Regions from separate parts of the Thioalkalivibrio sp. ALE30 genome, predicted to be linked through region 2. Evidence: riboswitches for the same ligand, from Rfam matches in the RefSeq annotation. Region 2 holds a riboswitch; the other holds the start of a gene.
What was found. A riboswitch is a leader RNA that binds a small molecule or an ion and turns the genes downstream of it on or off. The one in region 2 is predicted to bind cobalamin.
Positions count from the first base shown of each region.

Region 1 (5,631 bases), 270 kb from region 2:
CTGACGGTTGATCGTCAGGTGCAGGACGACGGCCTGCGGGTCGGGCGGGTGGCCGGTGGTCAGCGTCCAGGCCAGGCCGTTGGGGCAGTCGGGCAGGGACAGGCGCACGCCACCGTTGATGACCTCGCGGTGTACCCGGAATTCGCCCCACAGGCAGTAGACCACGCCGGCATCGGGACCGTCGTCCAGGATCAGGGTGTCGATGGCATCACTGTGAGCGGGCAGGGCGGGGACGTTCAGCCGCCGCTGCAAGGTTTCGGCATTCAGGGTCGCGGGCAGATTGCGGAAGAATTCCATGGCGGTCACTCGTTGCGCGGCAGGAACACGGGCAGGCCGTCGACCTCGCCCACGCTCAGACGCTGGTTGTAGAGGCGTTCCAGGGCACTGGGGACCAGCATGGTGGCGGTCGGGCCCCAGCATGCCTGACCGTCGGGGAACAGCAGGAGCAGATGGTCGCAGTAGCGCGCGGCCAGGTTAACGTCGTGCAGGACCAGTACGGCGGCCCGGTGCGCCTGGGCAACGATGCCCTGCACGCGGTTCAGCACGGCGACCTGGTGATGCAGGTCCAGCTGACTGGTGGGCTCGTCCAGCAGGAGCAGGCTGGGGTCCTGGGTCAGCACGGTGGCGATGGCCAGGCGCTGCCGCTCGCCCCCGGAGAGCGTGTCCACCATGCGGTGCTCCAGGCCGGAGAGGTCCATCTCCGCCAGGGCGGCCCGGGCGCGGGCGTAATCCTCGGAGGTCTCGATGTCCCAGGGGCGCAGGTAGGGGTGCCGACCGATCAGCGCGGTCTCCAGCACCGTCGCGGGGAAGCCGTCGTGGTGGGTCTGGAAGACCAGGCCGATGCGCCGCGCCAGTTCCGCGCGGGGCAGGTGGTTGATGGCCTGGCCCCGGACCTCGATGGTGCCGGCGCGTTTGGTCCGCAGGCCGGCGAGCGTTTGCAGCAGCGTGCTCTTGCCCGCGCCGTTGGGGCCGAGGATGCCCCAGCACTGGCCGGGGTCGACGGTCAGTTCCAGCGGGGCGCCGGGTGCGCGCCCCGGGATGTCGATCACCAGGTCGTGGGTGGCAAGCAGCGTATCCGGGCCCGGCTTCTGGTGGACGCTGCGCGCGCCCAGGCCCGGGGCTTCATGCGGCCGGCTGTGGGCGGGGGCGATGGGTGGACGGGGTGCCATCAGCGGCTCCGGTACAGCAGGAACAGGAACACGGGGACCCCCAGCATCGCGGTGATTACGCCGACCGGCAACTGCTCCGGGGCGATCATGGTGCGGGCGAGGGTGTCGGCCAGCGTCAGCAGGATGCCGCCGCCCAGCGCGGAGGCCGGCAGGATCACGCGCTGGTCGTTGCCGAAGACCAGGCGCAGCATGTGCGGCACGATCAGCCCGACAAAGCCGACCGCGCCGACCTGCATGACCGCGGTCGCGGTGATCAGCGCGGCGGCGACATAGATGCTCCATTCCACCGGGCGCACCGCCACCCCGAGTGCGGCGGCCTGCATCGGGCCGCGCGCGAGCACGTTCAGCGTGCGGCCCAGCGGCAGGGCGAGGAACACGACCAGCACCAGCAGGATCCAGGCGGGATAGGGGTTGCGCGCGTGGGACACATCGCCCATCAGCCAGTACAGCATGCCCGGTAGCTCGGCCGTCGGGCTGACTGCGAGCAGGAAACTGATCATGGCGCCCCAGCCCGCCGCGACCACCACGCCCGTCAGAAGCAGGCGCGTGGGGGTCCAGCTGCCGGTACCGTGTGCCAGGCCGAACACGATCACCGTGGACAGCAGGGCACCGGCGAACGCGGCCAGGGAGACGGAAAACATCGACAGGCCGGCGAGCATCGCCAGCAGGGCGCCGACGGAGGCGCCGCCGGAGAGGCCCAGCACGTAGGGATCGGCCAGCGGGTTGCGCAGCAGCACCTGCATCAGCGCGCCGGCCAGACCCAGCAACCCGCCTGCGGCAAAGGCCGCCAGGGCGCGCGGCAGGCGCAGCTCCAGCACCAGCGTGTCGTGCAGGCGGCTGCCCTCGCCGAGCATCACCGCCAGCAGGTCGCCGGGCGCGATCGCGACACTGCCGAAGGCCAGCGCGATCAGCACCGCCAGCAGCGACGCCGGCAGCAGGACCGCGGCGGCAAGGAGGAAGGCGCGGGTCACGAGGGGTCAGTCCGCCCGGCGCAGGCGCGCCCGCTCGAGCTCCTCGCACATCAGGCGGGTGCCCTCGGCGATGCGCGGGGTATGGCGCTGCAGAAGGGACGGCGGGATGAAGAACAGGTTGTCGCGCTGGACCGCGGTCATGTCCTCCCATTGCGTCCAGGCGATGACCCAGTCGGGGCGATCCTCGCCCATGCCGCCGCCAATGATGACCTCCGGATCGGCCTCGATGACCGCCTCGCGATCCATGCGCGGGACCAGGCGATCCAGGTGGCCGAATACGTTTACCCCGCCGCACAGGCGGATCGCCTCGCTGATCAGGTGGTCGTCGTTCACCGTCATCAGGGGCTGTTCCCACACCTGATAGAACAGGCGTACCGGGTCGCGCTCGGCGTAGTCCTGGCGCAGGGTGTCGATCGCCTCCTCGAAGCTTCGCACCGCCTCGTCGCCCTGCGTCTCGGTGCCGGCGAGCTGTGCCATGCGGCGCATGCTGGCGGACACACCGTCGAAGCTGCGGGGCTCCGACACGTAGACGTGGAAGCCGAGCTCGCGCAGGTGTTCGATCTGGGATTGCGAGTTTCCGCTGCGCCAGGCAACGACCAGGTCCGGATCGAGCTGCACGACGCGCTCCATATCGATGCGGCTGTAGCCGCCCACCCGGGGAAGCATCTCCGCCTCCGGCGGGAAGTCGCTGTGCTGGGTCGCGCCCACCAGCTTGTCGCCGGCCCCGACGGCGAACAGGACCTCCGTGATATGCGGGGCGAGGCTGACGATACGCTCGGCGGGTTGTTCCAGCCGGATCTCGTGACCGTCATCGTCGGTCACCGAGACCGGGTCGGCCAGTGCCGGCGCGGTGCAAAGCAACGTCGCGACGAGCAGGGCGGAGGAGCGTCCGAGGGTCTTGAAATTCATAAAAATCCGGTGGTTGTGGCGCTGTTGCGAGGTCGAATGGAGGACGTCTGCGGTAGTGCGCGCAAGCCGCAAAAGCGTTTCATCATAGCAGCATGGGCAAGATGGTTTGGTGCCCAAATTGGTCGGGGGCGCGCCGAACGCGTATCATACCGCGGCTTGAATCAGGTGCCTGCAATGCGCAGGTGAAACGGGAAGCCGGTGCAAATCCGGCGCTGCCCCCGCAACGGTAAGTGAGCGGCGAACCACACCGCAGGCTTGGCCACTGTGCCCCCACGGGTCACGGGAAGGCGTCTGTGGCATCGGCAGCCGCCGACGCTCACAAGCCCGGAGACCGGCCTGGTGATGACGCATCCTGCGATCGTGCGGCGGGCAACGATCGAGGGCACGGGCACCATCTGCGGTGCCCGTTCCTTCGTGGGTTCGCCGTGCCGTCGCCCCGACGGAAACGCATGACGAACCCAGACCCCAAATCGACAGCAGAGCATCCGAACGCGTTCGCCTCGGCCGAGCGCGAGGCGGTTTATCGCGTGATCGGGGAACGCCGCGACATGCGCCATTTCCGCCCGGATCCGGTGGATGGCGCTACGCTGCGCCGGCTGCTGGAGGCCGCCCACCGCGCGCCCAGCGTCGGGTACATGCAGCCCTGGCGCTTCCTGCGGGTAACCGACCCGGCCCTGCGCGAGGCCCTGCATGCCCACGCCGCGGACGAGCAGGCCCGCACCGCCGAGGCCTGCGGGGAGCGCGCGGCGGAGGTGCACCGCCTGAAGCTGGAAGGGATCCGCGAGGCGGGGGAGTTGCTGGTGGTGGCCCTGACCGACGGCCGCGAACGCTATGTGCTGGGGCGCCGTACGCTACCGGAGATGGACCTGTGCTCGGCGGCCTGCGCGATTCAGAACCTGTGGCTGGCGGCCCGCGCGGAGGGGCTGGGCATGGGCTGGGTCTCGCTGTTCGATCCGGACTGGCTGGCGCGGCAGCTGGACATGCCGGAGGGCGGCTATCCGATCGCGGTGCTGTGCCTCGGTCATGTGGAGCGTTTCTACGACCGGCCAATGCTGGAGACCGCGGGCTGGGATCGTCGGCGGCCCCTGGAAGAACTGGTCTTTCAGGATCGCTGGGGCGTGCCCGGCGAGCTGGCAGCCGACCCGGATGCGGCAGGCGCCGGAAACGGGGCGGACGATCGGACCGGATCCGACAGCGCATGAGCGCCTTCCTGATCCTGATGGGCGCCCTGATCCTGGATCGCTTGTTCGGCGATCCGCGGCGATTCCATCCGCTGGCCGGGTTTGGTCGGCTGGCGGCCTGGGCCGAGTCCCGCTGGCATGCGCCCAGTCGCCTGCGCGGGGCGTTGCTGCTCGCGGCGTTGGTCCTGCCATGGGTGGCGCTGGCCGCTCTGGGGGCGTCGCTGGCCTGGGGCTGGTTGCTGTCGCTGGCGATCCTGACCCTGGCGATTGGCTGGCGCAGCCTGGACGAACACGCCGAGGTGGTCGCGCGGGCCCTGGAGACGGATGATTTGCACGGTGCCCGCACGGGCGTGGGGATGCTGGTCAGTCGGGACACGGAGGCCCTGGACGTGCGCGGGGTGAGCGGGGCGACCATCGAGTCGGTCCTGGAGAACGGCAACGATGCGCTGTTTGCCACGATCTTCTGGTTCCTGGTCGCCGGGGCACCGGGCGTGGTGGCCTACCGGCTGGTCAACACCCTGGATGCGATGTGGGGGTACCGTAACGAGCGGTATGCCACGTTCGGCTGGGCGGCCGCGCGGCTGGATGACGCCATGAACCTGATCCCGGCGCGTCTGACGGCCCTGGCCTATGCCCTGGCGGGGCGCGGGCGGGACGCATTGCAGTGCTGGCGTGAACAGGCCGCCGGATGGAAGAGCCCGAATGCCGGGCCGGTGATGGCCGCTGGGGCCGGTGCGCTGGGCGTGGTGCTGGGCGGCCCGGCGCCCTATGGCGGCCAGCGCGAGTGGCGCCCGCGCCTGGGCATGGGCCGCCTGGCCGATGCCGCGGGCATTCGCCAGGCGGTGGCGCTGGTGGACCGGGCGCTGGCGATCTGGATGGCATTCATCGTGGTGGGGGTGATTGTCGTTGTCCTGTTCTGATCCGAAAACGGCTCCCATGCCCGAACCCCAGGCGCTCGTGCAGGTGCATGGGGGTGGTGTGCGCCAAGCGGCTGCGCGCTACGGCATTCCGGCAACCGAGTGGCTGGATCTTTCCACCGGCATCAACCCGCATGGCTATCCCGTGGGCGAGGTCCCGCAGTGGGTCTGGGCGCGGCTGCCGGAACCGGAGGACGGGCTCGAGGCCGCGGCCGCTGACTATTACGGCACCGCGGCGCCTTTGCCCGTCGCGGGCTCGCAGGCGGCGATCCAGTTGTTGCCGGCGCTGCGCTCGGGTACGGCGCGCGTCGGCATCCTCGAACCCAGCTACAACGAGCACGCCCGGGCCTGGCGCGAGGCCGGGCACACGGTACGCCCGCTGAGTGGCGAGGCGATCGCCGCCGCGCTGCCCGATCTGGACGTGCTGGTGCTGGTCAACCCGAATAACCCGACGGGTCAGTGCTTCGAACGTGCGGAACTGCTG
Region 1 is NZ_KB898168.1:323,644-329,274, forward strand. Features, by position in the region: gene D107_RS0101435 (hypothetical protein) at 1-297, opposite strand, end outside; gene D107_RS0101440 (ABC transporter ATP-binding protein) at 303-1,169, opposite strand; gene D107_RS0101445 (iron ABC transporter permease) at 1,169-2,140, opposite strand; gene D107_RS0101450 (cobalamin-binding protein) at 2,147-3,049, opposite strand; cobalamin riboswitch at 3,196-3,404, shown strand; gene bluB (5,6-dimethylbenzimidazole synthase) at 3,499-4,251, shown strand; gene cbiB (adenosylcobinamide-phosphate synthase CbiB) at 4,248-5,150, shown strand; gene cobD (threonine-phosphate decarboxylase CobD) at 5,167-5,631, shown strand, end outside.
Region 1: it holds a riboswitch for cobalamin, as region 2 does, so the genes downstream of both, bluB (5,6-dimethylbenzimidazole synthase) here and D107_RS0100285 (porin) in region 2, are expected to answer to the same signal.

Region 2 (5,631 bases):
CCGGTATGCACCACCACCTCGTGCAGCGGCTCCTTCTCCCAGGCGCCCAGGGCACTAAACCCGTCGTGCAGGGTCTGCAGCACGGGCTTTGCCTCGGCGGTCAGCTGCTTGCGTGCGGCCTTCTCGTCGTAGTCCTCGAACTCGCGATAGAAGTACACGCTGTTCTCGGCCATCTCGCGCAACGTGCGCGCGCGTTCCCGCTGGGCGATCACCACATCGCGCATCGCCGGACCATTGGCCGGATCGATGCCCAGCTGGCCCAGGTGCCAGCCGAACTCCAGCGCCACATGATCCGGGTCCAGCGTCTTGATGTAGTGTTGGTTCAGCCACAGGAGCTTGTCGGGGTTGATCGCCGAGGCGGACTGGTTGACGTCCTCGATATCGAACAGACGCACCAGTTCGTCCACCGAGAAGATCTCCTGGTCGCCGTGGGCCCAGCCCAGGCGCACCAGGTAGTTCAGCAGCGCCTCCGGCAGATAGCCCTCGTCACGGTACTGCATCACCGAGACCGCCCCGTGGCGCTTGGACAGCTTGGCACCGTCCGGGCCCATGATCATCGGCAGGTGGCCGTAGCGCGGCGGTTCCACGCCCAGCGCTTTCAGGATGTTGATCTGGCGCGGGGTATTGTTCAGGTGGTCATCGCCACGGACCACATGGGTGATCCCCATGTCCATGTCGTCGACCACCACCGTCAGGTTGTAGGTCGGCGAGCCGTCGGAGCGGGCGATGATCAGGTCGTCGAGCTCGCTGTTCTGGAACGCGACCTTGCCGCGCACCATGTCATCGACGACGGTCACGCCCTCGTCCGGCGTGCGAAAGCGGATGACCGGCTCCACGCCCTCGCGCGGCTCGGTGCGCGCACGGCAGCGACCGTCGTAGCGCGGCTTTTCCTTGCGCGCCTTCTGCTCCTCGCGCATCGCATCCAGCTCTTCCTTCGTGCAGTAGCAGCGATAGGCGTGGCCAGCGGCCATCAACTGGTCGATCACTTCCTTGTACCGATCGAAGCGTTCCGTCTGGTAGAACGGCCCGTGATCGTAGGTCAGCCCCAGCCAGTTCATGCCCTCGAGGATCGCGTTCACCGACTCCGCGGTGCTGCGCTCCAGATCGGTGTCCTCGATCCGCAGTACGAACTCGCCACCGTGGTGGCGGGCGTACAGCCAGGAGAACAGCGCGGTGCGGGCACCGCCAATATGCAGATAGCCGGTCGGACTGGGGGCAAAACGGGTGCGAAAACTCATGCGGGCTACTCGTCTCGATCGGGAGGTGGAAAACGAAGGCGCATAGGGTAGCAGAACGCCACTGCACTGCCGCGCGGACCGCCGACTATACTCGAAATGAGTACACAGACCGGCCGAACCCAGGCCCAAGGAGTACCCATGAATACCGCTCTTACTCGGCTCTCCACGCTGCTCGTGCTGACGGGAGGCCTCGCGCTGGCCGGAAGTGCCATGGGCAGCGACCGCATCGCGCCGCCGGATGGCGCGAAGGTCTATTTCATCAGCCCGCAGGATGGCGAAACGCTCGAAAGCCCGGTGCGGGTCCAGATGGGCCTGCGCGGCATGGGTGTTGCCCCGGCCGGTGTGGAGATGGACAACACCGGCCACCACCACCTGCTGGTGAACAAGCCGCTCGACGAGGTGGACCTGGACGCCTCGCTGCCCTTCTCCGACCACAAGCGCCATTTCGGCGGCGGGCAGACCGAGGGCGAGCTGGAACTGGAACCCGGCGAATACACCCTGCAACTGCTGTTCATGGACTACCGTCACATCAGCTTCGACCCGCCCGTTGTCTCCGAGAAGATCACGATTACCGTGGAATAGATCTGTACCACACCATCAAAAAGCCCCCCTCCGTTTCCGGAGGGGGGCTGAGACATTCGATTCCGATGCGGCCGGTTACGGCAGCGCAGGAATCTCGAACTGCGGCATTTCGCCGGTCAGCGCGTGCATGAAGGCCTCGATATCCGCGACCTCGTCATCACTGAAGTCCTGCCCCAGCATTTCCTCGCCCATGATGCGGATCGCCTCTTCCAGCGTGGCGGTCTCCCCGTTGTTCATGTAGGGATAGGTCAGGGCTACGTTGCGCAGGGTCGGGGTCTTGAACGCAAACCGGTCGCTCTCCTCACCCGTGACCAGGTAGCGGCCCTCGTCCTCCGAACCCGGCACCTGGATGCGGTGGAAGTTGCTGTCGGTCAGCGCCGGCCCACGGTGACAGGCCACGCAGCCGTTGTCGGCGAACAGCTTCATCCCGCGCATCTGCTGCTCGCTCATCGCGCCCTCATCCCCGGCCAGCCAGCGATCCAGCGGCGAGTTCGGGGTGTTCAGCGTACGCTGGAACGTCGCCAGCGCCTTGGCCACGTGGTCGGTATTGATCACGTTGTCGCCGTCATAGTCGGGATAGGCGGCCTCGAATTTCTCCTGGTACTCATTGAACTCCTCCAGGCGGGCGATCGCATCCTCCAGCGGCATCGCCATCTCGATCGCGTCCTGGATCGGGCCCAGGGCCTGCCCCTCCAGGTCGTCCTCTCGGCCATCCCAGAACTGCGCGGTGAAGAAGCCGGAATTCAGAACGGTCGGGGTATTGCGCTCGCCGACCTGGCCATCGTGGCCCACCGCGCGCGGGATGCGGTCCGCCCAGCCCAGCGCCGGGTTGTGGCAGGTCGCGCAGGAGATCACGCCGGAGCTGGAGATGCGCGGCTCGAAGAACAGCATCTTGCCCAGCTCGATCTTCTCCTTGGTCATCGAGTTGTCCGCCGGGATCGGCGGCAGCGCCGGCAGCGGCTCGAACACGTCGCGATACTGCGAGTAATCAGTATCCGCCACGGCGGGCGCGGCCACGCCCAGCGCCAGGGCGGTGCAGGCCGAAAAGATGGCGCGGCGAAGATAAGAACCTCGGATCATGGCAAAGTCTCCCTGAGATTGGATCGGTGTCGGCGAAGACCGATATAGACTCGGTCCAAATCACCTGAATCCCACCCTATCGACCCGGTATTCGATCGACCAGCGAAATCAGCGCTCCCGTTGATCCAGATCAATCACTGCGGTTGGTCGCTCATCAAACGCTCTTCTTGCCAGCCTGTTTGCACCCCAGTACCCTTCGCCCCGCCTCCAGGTGCCCTGGCGTTCCATCGCCGGGGATAATCGGGAAGCCGGTGCGCGAACTGCCGTTCGCAATGCCGGCACTGCCCCCGCAACGGTAGGTGAAGACAACGGATCAACAACCACTGCGCCGCAATTCGGTGTGGGAAGGCGATCCGCCCGGGCACCCCCGCCCGCTTCACGAGTCCGGAGACCGGCCAGGAGGAAACCTGACGCTGCGGCGGGCAAGCGGTCGGGTCGGGCTTGCTGTGTCTATAGTCCCCGACCTCCCCTGGCCCACCCAGCGTCGTTCCATCCACGGCGCACGGGGTGTGCGTCCCAGGGAGAATGACCTTGAACAAACCGACCCGACGACCCGGCCGGCCGCCACTCCTGGCTCCGGCCCCGACCCTTCTCGGCCTGTTGATCGCCAGTGGCGGGGCTTCCCCCCTCCAGGCACAGTTCGAGTTCGGCAGCGAAGCCGACGGCTTCGCCATCACCCTGGACCCGCTCATCCAGGGCCGCTACGCCATCGAGCGGGGCGACGAGGGAACCACCACCGAATTCGACTTTCGCCGCGCCTGGCTGGATACGACGGGCACCCTCTTCCACCCCGATCTTAGTTTTCGCCTGCAGCCCGACTTCAGCAGCGGCGAGCTCTCGATGCGCGATGTCTGGCTCCAATACGCACTGACCGAGTCCCTCGACCTGCGCGCCGGCCAGTTCACCGTACCCTTCGGCCTGCCGCGGGACATCGGTGGCCCCAACCGGCTGTTCACCGAATTGAGCATCGCGGGGAATCAGTTCGAGGTCCCGGCTGGACGCGATACCGGCGTCACCCTACTGGGGGGCGACAGCGACGACCGGGCCTGGGCCATCGGCGTGTTTGATGGTCGCGGCCGCCTTGACCAGCGGGATGACCGACCGTCCACCTCCGGCCACCTGTTCAGCGCTCGGGGGGCCTGGGCACCGGTAGGCACCCTTCCACGCGACAACACGACCGTCGGCAAGCCGGTCGAGCATACAGTGGCCCACGGCGTCGGCCTGCAGGCGGCGAACCGCAATCACCTGCGCGACTGGACTCGCGGGCGGGAGAACCAGGTAAATCAGCAACGCGCCGACTGGGTCACCGCAACGGCCGACAGCGTCGTCAAGTTTGCCCGCACCGCCATTTCATTCGCCGCCTTCCGCCGCGACGTATCGCCCGATCACGGCCCCTCCTACCACGACTTGGGCGCCGAACTCGAGCTGGCTCAGGCACTGCCCTGGGAGGGGCTCGAGGTTGCCGCGCGCCACGCTGTGCTGCGCCACGACGCCGGCAACGACCTCGGCACCGACGAGCGCTGGCAGCGCGAGCGGGGCGCCGGCCTCAACTGGTACCACCGCGGCCAGCGACAAAAAACCCAATTGATGTGGCTGGACCGCGACGCCGGCACTTCGGACTGGGAGCTGCACTTGCAGCACCAATTCCGCTTCTGACACTGGAAAGGAGATCCGACATGACTCGACCCCCCTTTACACCGGCCCTCCGGATCGCCGGCCTTGTCCTGTTCCTGCTTGCCGCCACCGGCGCCCATGGCGACGAGGTGACGCTCCCCATGCCCGGCCCCTGGGGCAAAGACTACAGCGAGACGATGGACAACCCGGCCACAGTGGACGCCACCGAGGCCTTCCAGCGCTTCCGCCAGCAAAGCATGCAGGGCACCTCAGCCACCTACCGCAGCATCGAGCAGATCCTGCGCTACGACGCACCGTTCGCCGAGCGCCTGCCCGACCTCGCCGAGGAACTGGCGCGCCGAGCCGCCGACATCGAAACCTGGTTCGCTCGCGAGACCCCGGCGCGGGGCGGCGAACCCGGCGCCCTGCCCGCGGCCTGGGAGGACCCGGAGTTCTCCGAGTACAAGGCAGCCTACCGCGAGGCCGCCGAACGACTGCAGCGCAAGGTCGAGGCGGCCGAGGACCTGGAGAACGAAGACTTCCAGCTTCGCGCCACCGAGGCCCTGAACGGCGTGCGCCACCATTGCTTGGCCTGCCACGACCACTACCGCCGCCGCTAAACCGGGCGGGAACCAAGGGGCCGCCTCACGGCGGCCCTTTCCGTGGTCCTGATCGAGAAGAAACCGCCTTCGCCTGCAAGCAGACTCCTACAGGTTCCTGGCGATGTGGGAACCTGCTTGCAGGCGAAAAGCCCAGTGCCCCACAACACCCACCGGAGTCACCCCTGCCTGCGGAAGATCGGGGCCGCCGCCGCTTAGTCCCCGTCCATGCCGCGGTAACGGCGCACATGCGCCGGGTCGTACAGCGCACTGTCGCGGAAATCGCCCGGGTCCAGCGCCGGGCCCACCAGGATCAGCGCCGAGCGCCGCGTGGTCAGGGCCTGCGCCCGTTCCGCGATATTCCCCAGCGAACCGCGCACCACGGTCTCGTCCGGCCAGCTGGCACGGAAGACGATGGCCACCGGGCAGTCGCAGCCGTAGTGCGGCCGCAGGTCCTCGACCACGGTCTCGATATTGTGCAGCGAAAGATGGATCGCCAGGGTCGCCCCGGTGGCGGC
Region 2 is NZ_KB898168.1:56,161-61,791, reverse strand. Features, by position in the region: gene gltX (glutamate--tRNA ligase) at 1-1,238, opposite strand, end outside; gene D107_RS0100295 (DUF4399 domain-containing protein) at 1,377-1,820, shown strand; gene D107_RS0100290 (cytochrome-c peroxidase) at 1,896-2,900, opposite strand; cobalamin riboswitch at 3,093-3,315, shown strand; gene D107_RS0100285 (porin) at 3,426-4,556, shown strand; gene D107_RS0100280 (cytochrome c) at 4,577-5,134, shown strand; gene cobM (precorrin-4 C(11)-methyltransferase) at 5,329-5,631, opposite strand, start outside.